One region of the Nibribacter koreensis genome, then DNA from elsewhere that is predicted to be linked to it. Evidence: riboswitches for the same ligand, from Rfam matches in the RefSeq annotation. Region 1 holds a riboswitch; the other holds the start of a gene.

What was found. A riboswitch is a leader RNA that binds a small molecule or an ion and turns the genes downstream of it on or off. The one in region 1 is predicted to bind S-adenosylmethionine.
Region 2: it holds a riboswitch for S-adenosylmethionine, as region 1 does, so the genes downstream of both, metH (methionine synthase) here and ABD880_RS04970 (O-acetylhomoserine aminocarboxypropyltransferase/cysteine synthase family protein) in region 1, are expected to answer to the same signal.

What each region holds. Positions count from the first base shown of each region.
Region 1 covers NZ_BAABGX010000001.1:1,138,252-1,141,662, reverse strand. Annotated here, with positions in the region: gene ABD880_RS04980 (STAS domain-containing protein) at 1-142, opposite strand, end outside; gene ABD880_RS04975 (phosphoribosylaminoimidazolesuccinocarboxamide synthase) at 211-1,146, opposite strand; SAM riboswitch class I at 1,356-1,466, shown strand; gene ABD880_RS04970 (O-acetylhomoserine aminocarboxypropyltransferase/cysteine synthase family protein) at 1,743-3,074, shown strand; gene metX (homoserine O-acetyltransferase MetX) at 3,082-3,411, shown strand, end outside.
Region 2 covers NZ_BAABGX010000003.1:270,833-274,243, reverse strand. Annotated here, with positions in the region: gene ABD880_RS16595 (SAM-dependent methyltransferase) at 1-245, shown strand, start outside; SAM riboswitch class I at 1,284-1,392, shown strand; gene metH (methionine synthase) at 1,476-3,411, shown strand, end outside.

The sequences.
Region 1 (3,411 bases):
GATCTAGGATCAAATTAGTTATACCTTCTGCGTTCAACTTCACAAACTCTGACTTCAGATCTGGCGCGATCGTGGTATCAAGCTTCTTTTCATCTATAGTGATGACGGTATAATTCTCTTTTTTATCAATTGTGTACTTCATAAGTAACAGCAAAAAGGTTTAGAGTGCGAATCTACCAAAAATTGGTGGAATATCTGTAACAAAGTGGTTTAAAAAATGTTGGAGGCAATGCTGTTTTTCAGTGCTTCCAGGTCTTGGGCGTAGGGCTGGGGGGAGAACGTTTCGCCTAGGACTTGCTCGTATAATTCTATGTAACGCTGAGAGATTTCGGCCACTTTCTCGTCGGTCATCTCGGGCACCTGCTGGCCGTCTTTTCCTTGGAAACCTTGCTCAATCAACCATTGACGTACAAATTCCTTAGAAAGTTGCCGTTGCGGCTGACCCGCATCCTGCCGTTCCTGGTAACCTTCTGAGTAAAAGAACCTTGACGAATCTGGTGTGTGAATTTCATCTATCACATAGATAACACCGTCGGCCTTCCCAAACTCATACTTAGTGTCCACCAGAATTAAGCCCCGCTCAGCGGCCAACTCCGTGCCTTTCTGGAAAAGCGCCTTGGTGTACGCCTCTAGTTGTTGGTACTCTTCTTCTGATACTATGCCTTGATTGATGATTTCCTCCCGGGAGATGTCCTCGTCGTGGCCTTCGTCGGCTTTAGTGGTAGGAGTGATGATGGGCTCAGGCAGTCTGTCGTTTTCATTTAAACCTTCGGGCAGAGGCACCCCGCACACCGTGCGCTTACCGGCGCTGTACTCGCGCCAGGCGTGGCCGGCCAGGTAGCCGCGTATCACCATTTCTACCTTGTAGGTCTCACATTGTTTGCCAATGGTAACGTTGGGCGCCGGATGATTGATGACCCAGTTAGGAACTACGTCTTTGGTGGCTTCCAGGAACTTGGCGGCAATCTGGTTTAAGACCTGTCCTTTATAAGGAATGGCTCTGGGCAGGACCACGTCAAAGGCAGAAATGCGGTCGGTGGCCACCAGGGCCAGCTTGTCTTGAAAGTAATAGACGTCCCGCACCTTGCCCCGGTAGAAGCCGGTCTGCTGAGGGAAATGGAAATTGGTTTCTTTGAGCGCTTGCATGGCGTGTGCTTAAGGAGGCAAAGTTAGAAAAGGATGCGAAGGGGGCAAGCAGAAAAGGCAGTTTCCGTTTTTGGCCTGTTTTCCAGAAAAGAAGCCGAAAACGAAAGTGCCAGAACTTGCGTAGAGAAAAAAGAAAAAAATAGACGAATTTTTGTTTTTGTCCAATTCGTCTATACATTTGCGTCATCAAGTCAATTATTCCGGTAGTTGATTTATAAAGAAGAGTGGAGAGACAGGCTCTGTGAAGCTCTAGCAACCTACCTTGGTGTAAGGTGCTAATTCCTGAACCCATCCGCATAGTGCGCTGGGGAATATAAATTGATACAATGATGGAAAAACAATTCCAAACCATTCGTCAAATCACAGCAGAGCACTTTCAAGTGTTCACCCAGACCCTTGTGTCTGCAATCCTCACTTTCTTGCCTAATCAGCAGCGAATGCCCGTGCTGGGTTATTGTTGCTGTTGTTGCCGCTAATCCAGCTTATTCTCCTTCTTTTTTTCAGGGCTAACCGCGCGTAGCCAACTGGTTCTGCGCGTCTATATTTAGCCTCCTGTCTTGTTTTTGTTCAATTTTAAATTGTAACCTGGAATTCCCATGTCCTTATCCTATCATTTTGATACCCTTCAGCTACACGCTGGCCAAGAAATAGACGCTACCACCCGCTCCAGAGCGGTGCCTATCTACCAGACTACCTCTTACGTGTTTGAGAACGCTGCCCATGGGGCCAATCTGTTCGCCTTAAAGGAGTTTGGCAATATCTACACCCGCATCATGAACCCCACCACCGATGTGTTTGAGAAACGCATGACTGCGCTGGAAGGGGGCGTGGCTGCTGTAGCAGTCGGGTCTGGTCAGGCGGCCCAGTTCATCGCCCTCACCAATATTCTGCAGGCCGGCGACAATTTTATTGCGTCCAGCAACCTGTACGGGGGTTCTTATAACCAATTCAAGGTGGCTTTCAAACGGCTGGGGATAGAAGTACGCTTTACCAAAGACGATGAGCCAGCCTCGTTTGCCAAATTGGTGGATGAAAACACCAAGGCCTTCTACCTGGAGACCATTGGCAACCCGCGCTTTAACATTCCAGACTTTGAGGCCGTTGCGGCCGTGGCTCTAGGTCACAAGCTTCCTTTAATAGTTGACAACACCTTCGGCGCGGGCGGTTATTTGTTCCGGCCGCTGGAGCACGGCGCCAACGTGGTCGTGGCTTCGGCTACCAAATGGATTGGCGGGCACGGCACCAGCGTGGGCGGCGTGATTGTGGACGGAGGTAACTTCAACTGGGGCAACGGCAAGTTCCCGCAGTTCAGTGAGCCCTCAGAAGGTTACCACGGACTCAACTTCTGGGAGGTGTTCGGTGCCGACGGGCCTTTCGGGAATATTGCCTTCGCCATCAGGGCCAGGGTAGAAGGCTTGCGCGATTTCGGAGCGGCCATCAGTCCTTTCAATTCCTTCCAGTTACTGCAAGGCCTGGAGACGCTCTCCCTGCGCGTGGACCGGACCGTGCAAAACGCCCTAGCCTTAGCCCAATGGCTGGAAGAACACCCGGCCGTGGAGAGCGTGAACTATCCCGGTCTTTCTTCCAGCCCTTATCATGGCTTGGCCAAGCGCTACTTAAAACGGGGCTTTGGAGGAGTATTAAGCTTCAACCTAAAAGGCGGCAAGGAAGAGGCTGAAATATTTGTCGACAACCTGGAACTGATCAGCCACCTAGCCAACGTAGGAGATGCCAAGACCCTCATCATTCATCCAGCTTCTACCACCCACCAACAGCTCTCAGAAGAGGAGCAATTCTCTGCGGGCGTGAACCCGACGTTGTTGCGCGTGTCAGTGGGCATTGAGCACATTGATGACATTCAAGCAGATTTTGAACAGGCGTTTGCCAAGGTGAAAGTGGCCCGTCCGGTCGCCGAGGCGCTTAATTAAGAGAACCATGTTGAAAGGAAGAGTTTTTGAATACAAGGAACCCTTTGAGTTGGAGTCTGGGCGGCATCTGCCCGGCTTCCAGCTTTTCTATACGACCTGGGGCACCCTTAACGAATCCCGTGACAACGTCATCTGGGTGTGCCATGCCTTCAGTGGAAACACGTTTGTGAAAGATTGGTGGGGTGGCCTCTTTGGCGAAGGCAAGACCTTTGACCCCGCCAAGCATTTCATTGTCTGCGCCAACTCCCTGGGGGGTTGCTACGGTTCTACCGGACCCTTGTCCGTGAACCCAGAAACCGGTCGGCCTTATTATCACCAGTTCCCAGCGGTCACCAAC
Region 2 (3,411 bases), on a different contig from region 1:
CCGTTCCCTGGTGGCAGAAGCTCTGGGAGAAAACCGGCTTGGTCAACATCACCACGGCTGAGCTGTTACCAGCCGCGGAATTGATACGAGAGCAGTATGTGAAGGACTTTGAGGAGCATGGACAAAAAAAAGACCCATTTGCACGGGCTCTTAAAAAAGATAAGCACCAAACAATCAGTTTCTTCCGGCTGGTAGGTCAGCGCACTGACAAAAATGCCTATCTACAGTCTTACAAAAAAAGTTAACTTGCAGTCGCAAAAGTCTTCTTAAACGGAGCAGACACTGTTTTTGCAAAATTTTCTCTGTTGCAGAGTAAAATAAAAAAGTGATTCTGACGATTATTTACTAGAGTTTCTCCAGCAAAAAGGAGAACTACCATATTTTAGGTTTGGAATATCACATAGCGGGAATTCTTGTCTCTGGTGGCCATCAATTTATGCCATTTTTGGATGTCTACCGGGACAGTTTTTCTTGTTTCCTGACGGCGCACTAACCGTGAGGCACATCAACTGATGCTTCCCCGAACCTACTTGAAAAGCCTGCCTCGCGCAGGCTTTTTCATTTTCTTTGGTTTTCATTTTTGGCCTATTTTCCGGAAAAGAGGCCAAAACCGGTGTTTGATTGTTGATTGCCAATTGTTGGTTGATGTCTTCCTCTGCTGAGTCCCGCCGTTGTTGGTTTTGTCACCAACGACCCAGAGTGCCTTTCTGACTAGCTTTGTGCCCCCTTATATGGCGCGGATGTCATTCCCGTGACTCATTGCCGTGCGCTTCCGTTGGCTGTTCCTGAGAAAGACTGCTTCTTCCGGTGCCCTTATGCCGTTTTGTTGCATTGTCTCCGCCAAGCGCTCACGGCCGCGGGGCCCCGTCTTCCCGCCTCGCGCTGTACCAGCTTGCCTCCTTTGCATAGTCCCTCTAATGGCTCTTGAATCTGCTTTGCTCTGTCGGGACCGCTTATTGGTCCATAGGCGGCAACCTGCTTAGGCGACTCGCCGGAAAGACTGGAACTGGTGCCAGTGGCAGAGGCCTCTACTACTCGCGGATTCCCCCTTTGAGGGGGGCGAAGGGGGGTGTTCACACAAGCTGAATAACAATGCGCAAAACACTGAACAGTTGTTGCTCAAAAGACCTCGTAGCGTCTGTAAGACCTGCGAGCGTCTGTGCCAAAATTCATTTTTAGTCACTTTTCCAGAAAACAGACTAAAAACGACCTTCAACAACCGGCAATGAACAATCAGCAATAATCCAATTTGGAGAATGCGCATCTGCAACCTACCTTTGTAGCACTTATCCAGAAAGACGGAGGGATTAGGCCCTGTGATGTCTTAGCAACCCAATTCAGTTGGGTGCTACTTCCTACCCAGTTCGCGTAGCGTGCTGGGGGAGATGAGTGACGGAATTTCCTGCACGCCTGCCCGCCACTTTTCCTCTGCGCTTTCTGTATACGTAACCATACCCAGGTGAACCCAGAGAGCCATGACGCGCATAGAGGAAGAAGTACAAAAACGAATTTTAGTCTTAGACGGTGCCATGGGCACCATGATTCAACGCTATAACCTCCAAGAAGAGGATTACCGCGGCGAGCGCTTTAAAAACCACCCCACCGATGTGAAGGGCAACAATGACCTGCTCTCCCTCACGCAGCCGCACATCATCAAGGAAATCCATAGCCAGTACTTTGAGGCCGGCGCAGACATTGCTGAGACCAACACATTCAGCGGCACCTCTATCGCCATGGCCGATTACCAGATGGAGGATTTGGTCTATGAACTGAATTTTGAATCTGCCCGCATCGCTCGCGAGGCCGCTGATGAATGGACCGCCAAGACGCCAGACAAGCCGCGCTTTGTGGCGGGTGCCATGGGCCCCACCAACCGTACCGCCTCTCTTTCTCCAGATGTCAACAACCCCGGCTACCGCGCAATCACCTTTGATGAACTGGTAGACGCCTACACCGAGCAGATTAGAGGCTTGGTAGACGGCGGCGTGGACGTGTTGTTGGTAGAAACCATCTTTGATACCTTGAACGCCAAAGCGGCCTTGTTCGCCATTGACCAATACAGCCAGCAGACCGGCAAGCGCCTGCCTATCATGGTATCTGGTACTATTACAGATGCCAGCGGACGTACGCTTTCTGGGCAGACGGTAGAGGCATTTTTGTACTCAGTGTCGCACATGCCGTTGTTGAGCGTAGGCTTTAACTGCGCCTTAGGCGCCAAACAGTTGCGTCCGCACTTGCAGTCCCTGGATAAGGCGTCCAAGTTCAGAATCAGTGCCTACCCCAATGCCGGCTTACCGAATGCCTTTGGGGCGTATGATGAGACGCCTGAGCAGATGGGCGAACACATTCGTGACTATTTAGAGAACAACTTCGTGAACATTGTGGGTGGTTGTTGTGGCACTACGCCGCCGCACATCAAAGTCATTGCCCAGATTGCCCAAGAGTTCTCCCCGCGTCCTCTCCCCCAATTACCGGCCGTTCCCACCTACTCCGGCCTTGAGCCACTAACGGTCTTTGAAGGCTCCAACTTCGTCAACATTGGCGAGCGCACCAACGTCACCGGTTCCAAAAAATTCGCCCGCCTCATCTTAAATGGGGAATATGAAGAAGCCCTGGCCATTGCCCGCCAACAGGTAGAAAACGGTGCCCAAATCATAGACGTGAACATGGACGAAGGCATGCTGGACTCAGAAGCCGCCATGACCACGTTCCTCAACCTCATAGCCTCAGAGCCAGACATCGCCCGTGTGCCCATCATGATTGACTCCTCTAAATGGAGCGTGATTGAGGCTGGTTTGAAGTGTGTGCAGGGTAAGGCTATTGTCAACTCCATCTCCCTTAAAGAAGGCGAAGAGAAATTCAAGGAAGTGGCCCGCAAGGTGCGCAGTTACGGAGCCGCGGTGGTGGTGATGGCGTTTGACGAACAAGGCCAGGCCGACAACTACGAGCGTCGCATCCAAATCTGCCAACGTGCTTATAACATCCTGACCAAAGAAGTAGGCTTCCCGCCCCAGGACATCATCTTTGACCCCAACATCTTGACGGTGGCCACGGGCATGGAAGAGCACAACAACTACGCCGTAGATTTCATCAATGCCACCCGCTGGATTAAAGAAAACCTACCGGGCTGTAAAGTGAGCGGCGGCGTGAGTAACATCTCCTTCTCGTTCAGGGGCAATGACCCCGTGCGTGAGGCCATGCACTCTGTCTTCCTGTACCACGCCATCAAGGCCGGTCTGGACATGGGCATTGTGAATGCGGGTATGCTGGAGGTCTACGAGGAAATCCCGAAGGACTTGTTAGAGCGAGTAGAGGACGTGCTGTTGAACCGCAGACCAGATGCCACCGAGCGCTTGGTGGAGTTCGCTGAAACCGTTAAAAACAAAGGCAAAGAGATTGTCCGGGATGAGG